Regions from separate parts of the Simplicispira sedimenti genome, predicted to be linked through region 1. Evidence: predicted binding sites of a transcription regulator. Region 1 holds the regulator's gene; each other region holds the start of a gene.
The links. Region 1 encodes FNR, which switches genes on or off when oxygen is low (the NO sensors DNR and NnrR bind a similar motif). Its sites were predicted from a motif close to TTGATNNNNATCAA; they were not measured.
Positions count from the first base shown of each region.

Region 2: a site for FNR is predicted at 2,316-2,329, ahead of MJ602_RS07290 (OmpW/AlkL family protein). Genes of this name have one in related genera too.
Region 3: a site for FNR is predicted at 3,512-3,525, ahead of MJ602_RS15075 (type IV pili methyl-accepting chemotaxis transducer N-terminal domain-containing protein). Genes of this name have one in related genera too.

Region 1 covers NZ_JAKVIJ010000004.1:34,965-40,722, reverse strand. Annotated here, with positions in the region: gene MJ602_RS05770 (TonB-dependent receptor) at 1-603, opposite strand, end outside; gene MJ602_RS05765 (SWIB/MDM2 domain-containing protein) at 932-1,246, opposite strand; gene fnr (fumarate/nitrate reduction transcriptional regulator Fnr) at 1,479-2,201, opposite strand; gene hemN (oxygen-independent coproporphyrinogen III oxidase) at 2,421-3,803, shown strand; gene MJ602_RS05750 (sulfite exporter TauE/SafE family protein) at 3,830-4,549, shown strand; gene MJ602_RS05745 (cyclic di-GMP phosphodiesterase) at 4,663-5,758, shown strand, end outside.
Region 2 covers NZ_JAKVIJ010000005.1:81,619-87,376, forward strand. Annotated here, with positions in the region: gene MJ602_RS07280 (O-acetylhomoserine aminocarboxypropyltransferase/cysteine synthase family protein) at 1-207, shown strand, start outside; gene MJ602_RS07285 (metal-dependent hydrolase) at 428-1,474, shown strand; gene MJ602_RS07290 (OmpW/AlkL family protein) at 1,612-2,202, opposite strand; gene MJ602_RS07295 (TetR/AcrR family transcriptional regulator) at 2,466-3,101, shown strand; gene MJ602_RS07300 (alkene reductase) at 3,108-4,217, shown strand; gene MJ602_RS07305 (DUF808 domain-containing protein) at 4,245-5,222, opposite strand; gene purL (phosphoribosylformylglycinamidine synthase) at 5,338-5,758, opposite strand, start outside.
Region 3 covers NZ_JAKVIJ010000015.1:56,408-62,165, reverse strand. Annotated here, with positions in the region: gene MJ602_RS15095 (LD-carboxypeptidase) at 1-239, opposite strand, end outside; gene tadA (tRNA adenosine(34) deaminase TadA) at 277-1,668, opposite strand; gene MJ602_RS15085 (hypothetical protein) at 1,726-1,950, opposite strand; gene MJ602_RS15080 (FMN-binding negative transcriptional regulator) at 1,952-2,581, opposite strand; gene MJ602_RS15075 (type IV pili methyl-accepting chemotaxis transducer N-terminal domain-containing protein) at 2,632-3,453, opposite strand; gene moaA (GTP 3',8-cyclase MoaA) at 3,606-4,742, shown strand; gene mobA (molybdenum cofactor guanylyltransferase MobA) at 4,752-5,408, shown strand; gene MJ602_RS15060 (c-type cytochrome) at 5,657-5,758, shown strand, end outside.

The sequences.
Region 1 (5,758 bases):
GTTGGCCTTGGTGGCCATGGCATTGATGCGCAAAGCGGCGTTTTCGCCGGTGTGCCAGTTGAAGTCGCCAGTGACACGGCGGTACGCGTGGTTGCCCAGCGTCAGGTCCACCTGGTGGGTGTCGATCAGTCGCGGTGCCTTGCTCACCTGGTTGACGGCGCCGCCGGTCGATCCACGCCCAAACAGCATGGAGGCGGAGCCGCGCAGCACTTCCATGCGATCCAGATTGAAGGTATCGCGCTCGTAGAACGCTGGGTCGCGCATGCCGTCGATGAACATGTCGCCCGTGCTTTGCAGGGCAAAGCCGCGCAGGCGAATGTCTTCTTCGCCGCCTTCCGCTGCCAGGAAGGTGATGCCTGCGGTGTTTTTCAGTGCTTCCTTGACGGTGTCGAGGTTGCGATCATCGATCAGGCGTTCGGTCACCACGGTGACCGACTGCGGGATGTCGCGCAACTGCTGCTTGCCCTTGCCGATGGTGGTCTCGGTGGCGCGCACACTGTCTTTGCCTTCGGCGGCCTCGGCGCGTTCACGCACCGTGACCGGGGCCAGGCTGCGGTCTGCGTCGGCGGATTGGGCTTGCACGTCCAGGGACGCCGCCAGCATCAGAATGGCCAGCGGCAGCAATCGCAGTGGCGAGGGGGGTGTGAGAGAAAACTGCTGCGCGCTCGGGTTGCGCTGCACGGGGGGGTATGCCAATCGGGCCTCCATGGGTAAGAGCAATGCACATGGCTGCAGGCGATTGAACGCATGCAGTGAAAGAGGCGAGAGGGCAATGGCTGGCGCGGAGGTTTGGCTATGCAGGAACTCGCAAGAGAATGTTAAGCCAAACGAGATTGGTTAGCATTCAAATTGATGCGGCTCAAGGGGCATATTGTTGCTTGTGGCCAACAAAAAAGCCGACAGAGCCGGCTTCTTCTCGGAGGGGCCGTCCTTACTGGACGTGCTTGCCAATCAGGCCCGCCATTTCAAACATGGACACCTGATCCTTGCCGAAAATGGGCTTGAGCTTGGCGTCGGCGTTGATCATGCGCTTGTTGGCGCTGTCCTGCAGCTTCTGGGCCTTGATGTAAACCCACAGCTTGCTGATGATCTCGGTGCGAGGCAGCGGGCTGGCACCCACCACGGCGGCCAGCGCAGGGCTGGGGGTGAGCGCCTTCATGAATGCTGCGTTGGGGGTGCGCTTCTTGGCGGGAGCAGCGGTCTTGGCTGCGGCGCTCTTGGCCGGGGCTTTCTTAGCAGTTGCCATTTTCGGATTTTCCTTATGGGGATTGGTCAATAGCGCCAGCGAAAACCTGCATGTCCACTGGCAGGTCGATGCTAACGGCAAAAAAACGGCTTTCCAAGCGAGCGGGATGTTTTTTTGCTTCGGCTTGTTGCTGTGGCGCCAAGCTCTGGCGCCAAGGTCTGGCGGCAAAGTCTGCGGTGTGGCGCGTTCGCAGCGGCGTCCTGTGGGGTAAGTCTGCCGCGGCGCAAGGGGTTCAGTGGCAGGCAGCCTGGTTGTTGACGATGCGATGCAGTGCCTCGGGACTCAGTATCCGCACGTGACGCTGCTTCACTTCCACAATGCCGTCGTCCACGAACTTGGAGAAGGTGCGGCTCACCGTCTCCAGCTTGAGGCCGAGATAGCTTCCGATTTCCTCTCGGGTCATGCGCAAAATCAGCTCGGATTGCGAGAATCCGCGTGCATGCAGTCGCTGCACCAAGTTGAGCAAGAAAGCCGCCAACCGTTCCTCTGCCCGCATGCTGCCCAGGAGCAACATCACCCCGTGCTCACGCACAATTTCGCGGCTCATGATTTTGTGCACATGGTGCTGCAGCGCATTCACCTCGCGGGAGAGTTCTTCGATGCGCTCGAAGGGCATGACGCACACTTCGGCATCTTCCAGTGCCACGGCGTCGCAGGTATGGTGGTCGTTGACGATGCCGTCCAGACCAATGATCTCGCCAGCCATCTGGAAGCCGGTGACCTGGTCGCGCCCATCTTCAGTCGCGACACAGGTCTTGAAGAACCCCGTGCGTATGGCAAACAGCGAGGTGAAGGCTTCACCGTTGCGGAACAAGGTGCTGCCGCGCTTGATTTTCCGACGCACGGCCACCACGTCGTCAATACGTCGCAGTTGCTCATCGGAGAGAGCCAGCGGCATGCAAAGCTCACGCAGATTGCAATTGGAGCAGGCAACCTTGATGGTCTGCGGTGTCATATGCAGGGGTGTCTGTGAATCCTCGCATGCCGATCCTTCCGTTTCGGAATCAGGTAACGAACGGACGATGGGTATGCGGGCGGGGTGTGACATAGGTCAAATTATGACCTATCCGCTTGGTGATGATCCAATCCTGCACTCGGATGTCGGATGCTTGACGGGAATCAAGGGTCGCAAGGGCAATCTGGTGCACATTAAGCACGCTAGCCAGGAATAACAATGACAATTGTCACCCCCGAACTGCTGACCCGCTACGACGTTTCCGGTCCGCGCTACACCTCTTACCCCACTGCCGATCGCTTCGTGGATGCGTTTGGAGAGCAGGACTACGTGCTTGCCCTTGGGCAGCGCCGCCAAAGTCCGGTGGGCAAGGCGTTGCCGCTGTCGATCTATGTGCACATTCCGTTCTGTGAATCGCTGTGCTACTACTGTGCTTGCAACAAGATCATCACCAAGCACCACGACCGTGCCGATGTGTACCTGCGCTACCTCCAGCGCGAGATCGATCTCCATACCGCCCATTGCGGTGTGGGCCAGATGGTCAGCCAGATTCATTTTGGCGGAGGGACGCCGACCTTTCTATCCGATGCAGGCCTGCGTGACCTGATGGGGATGCTGCGCAGCAGCTTCACGCTGGTGCCGGGGGGGGAGTACTCGATTGAGGTCGATCCCCGTACCGTGGATGCGGATCGCCTGGCGCTGCTGGCGGAACTCGGATTCAACCGTCTGAGCTTTGGCGTACAGGACTTTGATCCCGAGGTGCAGAAGGCCGTGCACCGCATCCAGCCAGCAGAACAGGTGTTTTCCTTGGTGGAGTCTGCGCGCAGCATCGGCTTCGACTCCGTCAATGTGGATCTGATTTACGGTCTGCCCAAGCAGACGCCGGAGTCCTTTGACCGCACATTGGCCCAGGTGGCCGAATTGCGGCCTGACCGCATCGCCCTCTATGCCTATGCCCACCTGCCCGAGCGCTTCAAGGCGCAGCGGCGCATCGTGTGGGCTGACCTGCCCATGGCGTCGTCCAAGGTGTCCATGCTGGCACGCTCGCTCGAAGCCTTCAGCACCGCGGGCTATGTGTATGTGGGCATGGACCACTTTGCACTGCCCGAGGACGCGCTGGCCGTGGCCAAGCGCCAGGGAAGGCTGCATCGCAACTTCCAGGGTTACAGCACGCAGCCGGACTGCGACCTGATCGGTCTGGGCGTATCCGCCATCGGCCGTGTGGGTGCTACCTACAGTCAGAATGCCAAGACACTGGAAGACTATTACGACCTGCTCAACCAGGGTCGTCTGCCTGTGGTGCGTGGTCTGGCGCTCACGCGCGATGATCTGGTGCGCCGCGCCGTCATCATGGCCATCATGTGCCAGGGCGAACTGCTGTTTGAGCCGCTGGAGCAGGCCTGGCTGATCAATGTGCGGGACTATTTTGCGTCGGAGCTGGAGCAGCTCAAGGAACTGGAGCAGCAGGGCCTTGTTATGGTCAGCAACGAGGGCTTGGAGGTCACGGCCATGGGTTGGTACTTCGTGCGTGCCATTGCCATGGTGTTTGACAGGTATCTGCAGGCCGACAAGAACCGCGCACGGTTTTCGCGGATCATCTAACTTTCCTCGCGGAATACGCCACCTGCATGCTTTCCTCACTGGCCTGGACCGCACTCATCATGGGGCTTGCGGGTGGGTCGCACTGCCTTGTCATGTGTGCCGCCCCTTGCAGCGCGGTGGTGTCGGGCGGCGGGGGGGGCGCCCAAGAGGCTGAACAACCCGTCCATTGGGCGAACCGTGCCGTGCCTTGGCGCAGGTTGTCCGCCTACCATGCAGGGCGCATCCTCGGATACAGCTTGGTGGGCGCGCTGGCTGCTGTGGCCATGCAGAGTCTGGCATGGCTGACACAGCAGGCGTCTGCGCTGCGTCCCGTATGGACTTTTTTTCATGTGGCCGTGCTGGCATGGGGCGTCTTGCTGTTGCTCCAGGCGCGTCAGCCTGTCTGGGTGGAGCGTGCAGGGCGCTCGGTGTGGCGGCGGGTTCAACCACTCGTTCAGTCACACACAGGTGTGTTCATGGCAGGCATGCTCTGGTCATTGATGCCATGTGGCTTGCTGTATTCGGCATTGCTGGTCGCCGCATTGACGGGGGGCGCACTGCAAGGTGCGTTGGCGATGGCCTTTTTCGCTCTGGGTAGCGGGTTATGGTTGTTGCTGGCCCCCTGGCTTTGGTTGCAGGTGCGCGTCCGCGTCAATGCCTGGCGAACCGATTGGGGCACGCGACTGGCCGGATTACTGCTCAGCGGCGTGGCGGTTTGGGCCCTGTGGCACGATTTGATCTATCGCCCATCACTGATCTGCGATTAGATACAAATGTTGCTATATTGCAGCAATTGGTCTGCCAAGCTGAAACGGTGGGAACAAGCGCTTGATAATGCAAAGCGACTATCCTGTGATCACTGAAACGCAGCATTCCTGCAATGGAAGAAGAGCCCTCCATCCTGGTGGACATCCACCAACTGCGCATCGGCATGTACATCGTGCTCGATCTGGGCTGGCTCAGCCATCCATTTCCGGTCAATCGGTTTCGCATTGCTTCGGATTCTCAACTCGAAATCCTGCGTGAACTCGGGTTGGACAAGGTCCGTTGCATTCCATCGCTGAGTGATTCTGATGCAATGGAAGAGGTGCATGCGCCGGTAAAAAAACCGGGCGTGCAGCCAAGCATTGGTGCTGCGCTCAATGGCAAGGGCCACACCACCCCCGCTCCGGATCTCGCGCAAATCGATGAGCAGCTCAGGCAGCAGCGCGAGCGCCTGGAGGCCTGTGATCGGCGGTTTGTCGAGACGACCCGGCAGTTCCGCAAACTGGCCGAAAACGTGCAGGGCAGTCCGGCCATGGCTCGCATGGAAAGCGAGAATCTGGTCAACGGATGCGTGCAGGAACTGCTGCAATGCAGCGAGTCCACGATTGTGCTGCTGTCCGAGGGCGTGGGGGAGCGCAATGCGCTGCACCCTGTCAACGTCATGGTTCTGTGCCTTCTCATGGGCAAGGCGCAGGGCTTGGAGCCCCAGGCATTGCAGGATCTGGGGATGGCGGCGCTTTTGCATGACATTGGCAAGCTCAAGCTTCCGGCATCCCTGGTGTTGCCTTTCCCTGGTATCCAGCCCATGGATCTGGCCCGCTACCGTGGGCATGTGGGCGAGTCCGTGCTGCTGGGAAAGGCCATGGGTTTGCCCAGTTCGGTGCTGCTGGCCATGGCACAACACCATGAAATGGCCGATGGCAGCGGCTTTCCGCTGCGCATGCGCGGCGAAGAGCTCTGCATGGCTGGGCGCATTCTCGCGCTCGTCAATCACTATGAGCGCCTGTGCAACCCGGCGCGTCCATCCATGGGCATGACGCCCCATGAGGCGCTGTCGGTCATGTTTGCTCAGCAAAAGGAGCTGTTTGACCCCTTGGTGCTCGGGCTGTTCATCCGGATGATGGGTGTGTACCCGCCCGGCTCGGTGGTGCAGTTGGCGAACAACCGCTATGCCTTGGTCGTATCGGTTAATTCCTCGCGCCCACTGCGCC
Region 2 (5,758 bases), on a different contig from region 1:
GACGCATTGCAGCTGTTCACCCGTTTGGTGAACATCGGCGATGCCAAGTCCCTGGCCACGCACCCGGCGTCCACCACGCACCGCCAGCTCAACCCCGAAGAACTGGCCAAGGCCGGTGTGAGCGAAAACATGGTACGCCTGTCGGTGGGCATCGAGCACCTGCAAGACCTGCAGGCCGACCTGGCCCAGGCGCTGGACAAGGTCTGAGCCTTGCCCTGCCACCCGGGCCTGCACAGGCCCGGGTGATTTTGGGTGTTTTTGGCCCCCAGCGCCCATGCATCAAGCGCAAGCAGCTATTTTTTTGATAGCTTATTCGACGGTACGCCCCAGCGCTCGGGCGTATTCATAAGCCCCTGGCAGGTCAAGGTTGGGGCAGCGCTGCAAGAATGCGGCGCATCAACCGCGCCCTTCCTCCTGCCGATACCCCATGGACTCCATCAGCCAGGCTGCCCTGGGCAGCGCCGTCGTTCTTGCCACCCTGGGGCGGCGCACGGCCGCCTGGAAGGCCGCACTGTGGGGCGCGGCGGCGGGCACGCTGCCGGACCTGGACGCCTTCATCGACCATGGCGAACCACTGCTCAACATGGTGCGCCACCGGGCCGAGAGCCATTCCCTCTTTTTCCTGGCGCTGGCCAGCGCGCCGCTGGGCTGGTTGGTGGCCCGCCTGCAGGGCGAGCGGCAACTGTGGCACCGCTGGTGGCTGGCGCTGGCCCTGGCGCTGCTGACACACCCCCTGCTGGATGTGCTGACCGTCTATGGCACGCAGTTGCTGCAGCCGTTCACGGACCACCCCTACGGCGTGGGCAGCATGTTCATCATCGACCCGCTCTACACCCTGCCCCTGCTGGTGGGCGTGGTGGCGGCGCTGCGCCACCCGCAGGGCCTGCGCTGGAACCAGGCCGGGCTGGTACTGAGCACGGCCTACCTGGGCTGGAGCCTGCTGGCGCAGCAGCATGTGCGCGGCGTATTGGAAGAGGCTCTGCGTGCCCAGGGCCTGCCCGCCAACCAGGTGCTTGTCACGCCCGCCCCGTTTTCCACCGTGCTGTGGCGCGCCGTGGCCATGGGCCCGGAGCACTACCATGAGGCCTACTATTCGCTGCTCGACGGCGGCGCCCCAGTGCAGTGGACGCAGCATCCCCGTGGCAGCGCCCTGCGCGCCGCCCATACCGCCCACCCGCACGTGCAGCGGCTGGAACGCTTCAGCCACGGCTTCATGCGTGTGCAGGCCAGCCCTGAGGGGCGGCTGCAGATCACCGATCTGCGCATGGGGTTGGAGCCCTGCTATAGCTTCCACTTTGACGTGGGGCCGGCCATCCCCGCCGAGGGCGCGGCAGCAGTGGAAGGCGACCTGCCAACCCAGCAATGGCAGCGCCCCGACCTGCGCACCGGCCTGGCCTGGTGGTGGCAGCGCCTGTCCGATCCGTCTGCGGGCCCTCTGTCGCGCGTGCCGGGGGTGTCGTCCTGCGGGCGCTGAAGCACGGGGCCGGGCAAGGTCCAACCACCAGGGCTGCCGCTCTTGCCATGCCCCCCACTTGCGCAAAAAAAAGACCGGCGCACGCGGCGCCGGCCGTCAAATTACCTTAGAGAGTATGAGAGACGCTACGGACTGGCTCAGAAGCGCCAGCCCAGACCTACGCCCACGAGCACAGGATCGACCTTGAAGCTACCCAGCTTGGCACCGTTGGCGGTGACATCGGTCTTGATGAAAACCTTCTTGATGTCGAAGTTCAGGTACAGGTTCTTCTGCAGCGGAATGTCCACACCGACCTGCAGCGCGGCACCGAAGCTGTTGCGGTCGATATCCACGCCGGCAGGCGCCTTCACGCTGGAAAAGCGCGTGTAGTTCAGGCCCGCGCCCACATAGGGCTTGATGCCGGAGGTGTTGAAGTGGTACTGCAGCAGCAGCGTGGGCGGCAGGTGCTTGAGTGAGCCAATCGCCGCGCCGCCTGCACGCAGTGTGTGCTTTTGCGGCACGGTAAGGATCAGTTCGGCCGCCACGTTGGGCGTAAAGAAATAGGAGACATCCACTTCCGGGATGGTCTTGTTGTTGACCGTCAGGCCCAGGGGGGTGCTGTCCTTGTTGGCGCTGTCCAGATGCACGGCACGGGCACGGACCATCCAGGGGCCTTCCGACTGCTGCGCCAGCGCAGCACCAGAAGTCAGAGCACAGAGAACGGCCACAGCCAGCAGGTTCTTTTTCATGGTGATTTCAATCAGGTTTCACGGGGACGACCCCCGTGAACGCATTAGGCCTACTTTGAAAGTGGTCTTTTTTGCTCTGCATCAACCGTCCGTATTAACCCTAATTTCAGTGGTTGATTCATATCAACCACTTTTCTATTATGGTTATTGAGCGCCGTTTGCCCGCCGCCGATGGGCCCATTTCCGCCGCCCGTGTCATCTCGGTTACAGCCCCCACGACCAGGTCTCTTGAATTTTAAGACGACCGGTCATATTATTCATCCATGGCCCGCACTGCTGACAAAACCGACATCCCCCTGCGCCTCACCCAGGCAGGCCGCGACCTGTTCTCGCGCCAGGGCTACAACGCTACGGGCATACAGCAGATCACCGACCACGCGGGCGTGCCCAAGGGTTCGTTCTACAACCACTTCGAAAGCAAGGAAGTGTTTGCCGTGGCCATCATTGAGCAGTACGCCGAGCACCTGCAGCGCTCCTGGGAGGCCATGATGGCCGCCGCGCCCGCCCAGCCCATGGCCGCCATCCGCTACGTGTTCGCCGAAATGATGGCCTACCACGAACGCAAGGAGCTGCAGGCCGGCTGCCTGGTGGGCAACTTCGCCGCCGAGATGGCCCTGGCCAGCGACGCCTGCCGCCAGGGCCTGCTGCAGGCGCAACTGGCCTGGCGCGAGCGCCTGGCCGGCATGATCGAACGCGCCCAGGCGGCAGGCGAGGTCCGTGCCGACCTGCCCGCCCCCGTGCTCTCGGCCCTGGCCTGGGACACCTGGGAAGGCGCCCTGCTGCGCATGAAGCTCGAAAAATCCACCACGCCGCTGCGCGACAGCATGGCCCTGGTGCTCGACCACCTGTTCCAGCCCGCCGCACCCGCGACGGGCATTCCCCCCACCACCAAGGAGTAAGCCCCCATGGGTATCCCCGCAGAAACCTTCGCCACCGACGCTCTGTTCCAGCCCCTCAAGCTGGGCCGCATCGAAGTCGCCAACCGCATGGCCATGGCGCCACTCACGCGCAGCCGCGCCAACGACGCACTGGAACCCACCGACATGGTGGTCGAGTACTACCGCCAGCGTGCCAGCGTGGGCCTGATCATTGCCGAGGCCACGCAGATCTCTGCCACCGCCCAGGGCTACACCCACACCCCCGGCATCCACACGCCCGCGCAGATCGCCGCCTGGAAGCAGGTGACCGACGCCGTGCACGCCAAGGGCGGCAAGATCTTCGTGCAGCTCTGGCACACCGGCCGCATGTCGCACAACGCCTTCCAGCCCAACCAGCAGGCGCCCGTGGCCCCCTCGGCCATCGCCGCCAAGGCCAAGACCTACATCGTCGGCCAGGGTTATGTGGACTGCGCCGTGCCGCGCGCGCTGGAAACCGCCGAAATCGCCGGTGTGGTGAACGACTTCCGCCAGGCCGCCGCCAATGCCATCCAGGCAGGTTTTGACGGCGTGGAAATCCACGGCGCCCACGGCTACCTGATCGACGCCTTCCTGCGCGACGGCTCCAACCACCGCACCGACCAGTACGGCGGCAGCATCGAGAACCGCGCCCGCTTCCTGCTCGAAGTGATGGCCGCCGTCACGCAGGAGATCGGCGCCGACCGCGTAGGCATCCGCCTCTCGCCCGTTTCGCCCGTCAACGACTCGTCGGAAAGCAACCCGCAGCCGCTGTTCGAGCACGTGGTGCGCGAGTTGGAAAAGCTCCACCCGGTGTACATCCACGTCGTCGAAGGCCACACCGGCGGCCCGCGCGACAACGCCCCGTTCGACTACGAGGCCCTGCGCCGCCTGTATTCGGGCATCTGGATGGTCAACAACGGCTACACCAAGGAAATGGCCGTCGAGGCGCTCACCAGCGGCCGCGCCGACATGGTGTCGTTTGGCCGCGCCATGATCACTACGCCCGACCTGCCGCGGCGCTTGCGCGACAACCTGCCGCTGAACGAGCCCTTTGCCGACGCCCCCGTGTACGGCGGCACCGGCCCGCACGGCTACACCGACTACCCTGCCCTGCCCTGACCCGGTGGCCGACTGCGCGGCGCTGTCTCAGCGCTTGCGCAGTTTCTGAAGCAGGGTGACGGCGCCCAGCACCAGGGAGCCCGCCACGATGCCGGCCACGCCATTGAGCCCGTTGGTGGTCAGCGCCTGCCACAGGCCGCCCAGCGCGCCCTGCGCCACGGCGGCGCCCGCGCCCTCGATGGCGTGGTGCAGCGGCGCGATGCCGTGCACCAGGATGCCGCCGCCCACCAGGAACATGGCGGCCGTGCCCGCCACCGAGAGGAATTTCATCAGCCAGGGCGCCGCCGCCAGCAGCCCTCGGCCCAGGGCCTGCGCGGCGCTGCCGGTCTTCTGGCTGAGCCACAGGCCCAGGTCGTCGAGCTTGACGATGCCGCCCACCAGGCCATAGACGCCCACCGTCATGAGGGCGGCAATGCCCACCAGCACCGCCACCTGCTGCAGGAAGGGCGCGGACGCGACCGTGCCCAGCGCGATGACGATGATTTCCGCCGAGAGGATGAAGTCGGTACGCACCGCGCCCTGGATCTTGTCCTTCTCGAACGCCACCAGGTCCACCGCCGGGTTGGCGTTGGCCTGCACATGGCTCTCGTGCTCGGCCGCCTCCTCGGCTTCGCTGTGCAGGAACTTGTGCGCCAGTTTCTCCACACCCTCGAAGCACAGGAAGGCGCCGCCGAGCATCAGCAAGGGCGTGATGAGCACGGGCACGAACGCACTGATGGCCAGCGCCGCCGGCACCAGAATGGCCTTGTTCACCATCGACCCCTTGGCCACGGCCCAGACCACGGGCAGTTCGCGGTCGGCCCGCACGCCCGTGACTTGCTGCGCGTTGAGCGCCAGGTCGTCGCCCAGCACCCCCGCCGTCTTCTGCGTGGCCACCTTGGTCATGGCCGCCACATCGTCGGCCACGGCGGCGCTCTTCTTGGCGGCCACCTTGGTCATCACGGCCACGTCGTCGAGGATGGTGGCGATGTCGTCAAGCAAGGCTAGCAAACTGGCTCCGGCCATGGGCGGTACTCCGGGAAGGGTGAAAAGCGCAGATTATGAACAAAAATAGCTTCCAACGCTTGTGCATCAAGCGCTGGAAGCTATGGTTTTTGCAGTGGAATAAACCTAGAAAAGCTCAACCCACCCACTTGCGCGCATTGCGCCACAGCCGCATCCAGGGGCTGAAGGCGCTGGGGCCGCCTGCGGCAGCGTGGTCCATCCAGCTCATCTGGATATTGCGGAACACGCGCTCGGGGTGCGGCATCATGGCCGTGAAGCGGCCGTCCGCGGTGGTCACTGCCGTCAGGCCGCCGGGGCTGCCGTTGGGGTTGAACGGGTACTGCTCGGTGGGCGCGCCCGCGTGGTCCACGAAGCGCATGGCAGCGATGGCCTTGTCGGCGTTTCCACGGCATTTGAAGTTGGCAAAGCCCTCACCGTGCGCCACGGCGATGGGCAGGCGGCTGCCCGCCATGCCTTGCAGGAACAGGCTGGGCGATTCCAGCACTTCCACCAGCGACAGGCGGGCCTCGAAGCGCTCGCTCTGGTTGGTGGTGAAG
Region 3 (5,758 bases), on a different contig from region 1:
CTGGCGGCTGCCCGGTGGATGGCGGCCAGGCGCGTGGCATCGTCGCCCGCAAAGCGGGTGTGCTGTGCCAGGGCGTCGGGGTCGATCTCCACCTCATGCCCCAGTGCCTGCAGGCGTTTGACACCCCGACGAAAGGCCGCCTTGTCGCGCACGGCGCTGGAAGGCGAATAGATGTAGATGTGCTTGGGGCCGTGGTCGTGGCCGCAGCCACAGGCGGCATGTTCGTGGTCGGAAGACAAGGCGTTCGGGCCCTGCGCGGGCCCGCTCCGTGGATGCTCAAAGGCGGAAGTATTCCACAGCCTGCTGGGCAATCGACGCGCCGTGCTCCTGCACGAAATGGCCTGCCTGCGGCAGCACCACCAGTTCGGGCGCGCCGCGCACGGTGTGTTGCAGGCGCTGCATCACCGGCACGCCCAGCACAGGGTCGCGTGCACCGGCAACAAACAGGCTGCGGCCAGCCCAGGTGTTCTGCCAGAAATCGCGCGCAGCCTGGGAGAGCGCTGCGCCCGGCGCCTGGGGGTGATCAGGCACGAGGCGGGGGAAGGCACGCAACGCAGCGCGGTGGCCCGCGTCGGGGAACGGCGCATCGTAGGCAGCGCACTCGGCTGCACCCAGGTGCGGGTTGCCACGCGCCAGCAAGCGGCCCACGCCGAACAAGGGCTTGTCGGCGCACATGGCGCGCCAATCCAGAAAGCCCTGCGAAAGCGGCTCCTCGCCTGTGGCCAGCAGTGTGTTCATGGCCAGCAGGCCGACAAAGCGCTCAGGCATCTCCATGGGCAGCGTCAGGCCCAGGATGCCACCCCAATCCTGCACCACCAACACCACGTTGTGCAGGTCCAGCCGCTGCACCAGCTCCAGCAGCACCTGGCGGTGCCCGTCAAAGCTGTGGGCACGTTCCTTCTTGGGCTTGTCGCTCTTGCCAAAGCCGATCAGGTCGGGGGCAACGACGCGGTGGCCGGCCTGCACAAAGACCGGCAGCATGTGCCGGTACAGGTAGCTCCAGGCCGGGTTGCCGTGCAGGCACAGCCAGGTGATGGGCGCATCGCGCGGGCCTTCGTCGAGGTAGTGCAGGCGCCAACCCGCCAGCGCGGGCAGGTCGCTCACGTAGTGTGGTGCCCAGGGGTAGCCGGGCAGGTCAGCAAAGCGCGCCTCGGGCGTGCGCAGCGCATCGTCGCGCAGTGGGTGGGCGGCCAGCGCCTGGCTGCGCTGTTGCTGGCGGCGGGCGCGGAAGAACTGGGCCAGCAGCGCCCCGCATTCCTGCGCCAGCACCCCGCCCTGCACCTGGGTGTGGTGGTTGAGCAAGGGCTGGGCAAACAGATCCACCACCGATCCGGCCGCGCCGGTCTTGGGGTCTGCTGCGCCGTACACCACGCGCGGCAGCCGCGCGTGCAGGAGCGCACCGCTGCACATGGCACAGGGCTCCAGCGTCACATAGAGCGTGCAGTCCTCCAGCCGGTAGTTACCCAACTGCTGCGCCGCCGCCCGCAGAGCGACGATTTCCGCGTGGGCTGTGGGGTCGTGCCCTGCCACCGGGGCGTTGCGGCCAGTGGCAATCAGCTGGTCGCCACGCACCAGCACAGCGCCCACAGGCACCTCGCCTGCTTGCGCTGCAGCTTGCGCCTGCGCCAGAGCCAGGCGCATCCAGTGCTCATCTTGCACAAGGTTCATTGCTATTATTTTGATAGCTACTTGCGCCTATTTTATAAGCGCTAGAAGCCGATTTCTTCAATATTCGACCGAAGCTGGGCGTGCCTGCTGCATGGCCTGGTCGAGCGCCTTGCGGTACTGCTCCTGCACCTGCTGGGCCTGCGCAGGGGTGGTCACCGTGGTGGGCATGTCCGGCAGCGGCGCCACGGGTGCCACGGCGGGAGGCGGCAGGGTTTTGCGCGTGAGCAGTGCCACCACGGCCAGCACCACCAGCAACGAAATGAGCCCCAGGGCTGCTCGCATGTCACTCCTCCTGTGCGGGCACCATGCCCAGCGTTTCCATCCATTGCGCCAAAGCCTGCGCATCCGGCCCACCCTGGCGGTAGGCGGCATGCAGGGCGGCGTGCGACTCCTTGTGGTGCTGGTTGAGCTTGAGCTTGCATTGCAACCCGGTCACATGCAGTTCAAAGGCCACGATGCCCGCCATCATCTTGTGTGCAAACGCCTCTCCCAGGGCACGCCACGGGGCGGCATACGGGGGTTCGTGATCGCCGATCAGGGCCTTGAGCAGGGCATCTTTGGCCGCAGGTTCCTCCACCATCTCAGCGCGCACCCGGCAGTGCACCGCCAGGTAGTTCCAGCTGGGTACACGCTGAAGGTCAGGGTACACAGCGGGTGAAAGGTAGGCGTGCGGCCCCAGAAAGGCTACCAGCGCCTCGGGGCGCTGTTGCAGATAGCGCCAGTGCGGATTGCCACGCGCGCAATGGCCCAGCAGCACACGCTGATCGCCGCGCACCTGCAAGTGCAGGGGAAGATGGGTGATGAAGGGAAAGCCCTCGTCGTCGGTGGAGACCAGGCTGGCCAGCGGGTGTGCCCGCATCAATGCATCGGCATGCGCGCCGTCGGGGCTTTGGAATTGGGCAGGCAGGTACATGATGGAGTCCGCGTCGGGCCTCCACTGTACCTCTGCAAGACAGTGCCCGATCAGCCCAGAACGTCTTTGAGCGCTGCGTCGTACTGGTTGGTCAGCTTCTCCAGCACTTCCACCAGACGCTCACTGGTGGTGGCCACCGTTTCCAAGCCCTTGTCGTCGGGCTTGCGCAGTATGGCCGTTTCAAAAAAGAGCCATTGGGCCTGGCCCAGTTCCAGTTCATTGCGGATGGCAGGCGTGCTGATTGGCGCTGCCTTGAGGGTTTCAAATCCCTTCTTGAATTCAGCGACGTCAGCTTTCATCTGATCCTGCAAACCCTTGCCGTCCAGTTTGGCCGCAGTCAAAAAGTAATCTCGGGCAATCCGTTGGGACAATGCGCGCTGACGACCTGCCACGTTGATCAGTTTGGCCGAGCCGACCTTTGCCACCTTTTCAAAGACCTCTGCCGTCGCATTGGTCGCAGCCATCACCTTGTCTGACTGCATCGTCACCGCAGATACGGTCTCTCGGGTCGGGGGCAGCACGGCCATGGCATCGGAAGCCTCGGCCAGCTTCTTGATGTCAGCAATACGGCTTGCCAACTCAGCAGGCAGCGGTGCCGTGGACAACTCGTCAAACCCTTTGCGCACCTGCTGACGCACATCCAGCAAGACCTTGTTGGAAAACTCCGGCAGCACGCCCAGCAGGATCTGGCAATAGGATTTGGCCAGTCGCTGCGACAGAACCCGGTTACGCACCGTGCGGTTGAAGGCCGTGGACAACGCCAGCTGCGCCTGCGCCTGGCCCATCATGGGAGTCAGCGCCAGAATGGTGGCCGACTGAAGGACCATGCGCCGGGACAGACCGCCGACAGCGCTGCATTCAATAGTTTTCATATATAGCCACCATTAAAAAAAACGAACATATTGTGCAGTACAAACCCTAGTGAAATTCTTGATTCACGTCAGTTTCTCTCATCGTATTGCGAATCTTTTCGGTCATGGCATCTGGCCTGGGAACCTCAGGGTAAATACTGCAAAATCCCCCCATGTCTGAACGCGTCATCCCCTTGGTGGATCAGCGAACCGCAGCCTTGGCAGCCCGGATACCCGCTATGCCCGTTGCGCCTACCGGCCTGCTGACCGATGCGCGGGGCCGCCCCCTGCGTGACCTGCGCATCAGCGTGACCGATCGGTGCAACTTCCGCTGCAACTACTGTATGCCCAAGGAAGTGTTCGACAAAGGCTACCCATACCTTCCCCAAAGCGACCTGCTGAGCTTTGAAGAAATCACGCGCCTGACCTCTGTTTTCCTGGGCCATGGCGTGCGCAAGATCCGGCTCACGGGGGGCGAACCGCTGTTGCGTCGCAACATCGAGGCGCTGATTGCGCAGCTCGCCGCCCTGCGCACAGTGGACGGCAACCCGCCTGAAATCACGCTCACCACCAACGGCTCCCTGCTCGCCCGCAAGGCCCGCGCGCTGCGCGAGGCGGGCCTTCAGCGTGTGACGGTGAGTCTGGATGGTTTGGACGACTCCGTGTTCCAGCGCATGAACGATGTGGGCTTCCCGGTGGCCGATGTGCTGGAGGGCATTGATGCTGCGCGCCACGCAGGCCTGCACCCTGTCAAGGTCAACATGGTGGTCAAGCGTGGCACCAACGAGCACGAAATCCTGCCCATGGCCAAACACTTCATAGGCACAGGCGTCATCCTGCGCTTCATCGAGTACATGGACGTGGGCGCCACCAATGGCTGGCGCATGGACGAGGTGCTGCCGTCGCACGAACTCATCCGTCGCCTGCGCGCCGAACTCCCGCTGGTGCCGCTGGAGCCCAGCGCACCGGGTGAAACCGCCGAACGCTGGGGCTACGCCGACGCCCACGGCCAGCACGACCCTGCGCTGGGCGAGGTGGGCGTCATCAGCAGCGTGACCCAGGCGTTTTGCGGCGACTGCAACCGCGCCCGCCTCTCGACCGAGGGGCGCCTCTACCTGTGCCTGTTTGCCGACAACGGCTACGACCTGCGCGGTCTGCTGCGTGCGGGTGCCAGCGACCAGGATCTGGCCAGTGCGCTGGGTTCCATCTGGCAAGGTCGCAGCGACCGCTATTCGGAGTTGCGTGCCAGCCTGGCACCCGACCTTGGCCAGGCCAAACGGCGCATAGAAATGAGCTACATCGGTGGCTGAGCACTGCGCATGATCACCCCCGACAACATCACGGGCCTGGTGCTCGCTGGTGGGCGGGGCTTGCGCATGGGTGGCACCGACAAGGGCCTGCAGGTGCTGGCCGGCAAGCCCCTGGCATTGCATGCGCTGGAGCGGCTGCGCCCCCAGGTGGGCGCCCTGCTGGTCAATGCCAACCGCAACACTGCGGCCTATGCCACTTTTGGTGTACCGGTGTGCCCCGACACGGTGGAGGGATTTGCCGGACCGCTGGCCGGCTTTCTGGCCGGGCTGGCGCAATGCCGTACGCCCTGGCTGCTCACCGTGCCTTGCGACAGCCCACGCTTTCCCACCGATCTGGCGACACGCCTGGCCGCCGCTGCCCTGTCCCAGGATGCGGAGATCGCCATCGCACTGGCCACCGACCACGAAGCACCCGATGCAGCCCTGCGCCCCCAGCCCGTGTTCTGCCTGCTGCGCTCCAGCCTGCAGGACAGCCTGCAGCGCTTTGTCGCCGAAGGGGGCCGCAAGGTTGGTGCATGGACGGCGCTGCACCGCTGCGCCACCGTGCCATTCAACCAACCCGGTGATAACCCGCACGCGTTCTTCAACGCCAACACACTGGATGAACTGCGCCTGCTGAGCCAAGCGCAGGGAGATGCAGGCAAAAGGCACAGGCCTGGCCATTGACTCGCCCCCTGTCCACTGGGTCCAGCGCGGCCAAAGGTCGCCGCGCCGATGAAACCGCACATTGTTTGATTTAACCCCAGAGTCTTGCCCATGACCCAACCGTCTTTCGACCTAGAATGACCACTTTCAAAATGTGGTTTATTGCTATGGTCAGACGTGTTCACATGGTTTTGGCAATGGCCTTGGTGGCCTGCACAGCGTGGCAACCTGCATCCGCCCAATCCGCCCGGGCCCGAGCGACCGCCAAGGTGGATCTCGATAGCCGTTTCGCCGAAGTCCAGGCCCAGCCCAAGTTGGCCGACGATCTTTACAAACTGGGTCGCAAAGTGGCCGCCGTGTGTGCCAATTGC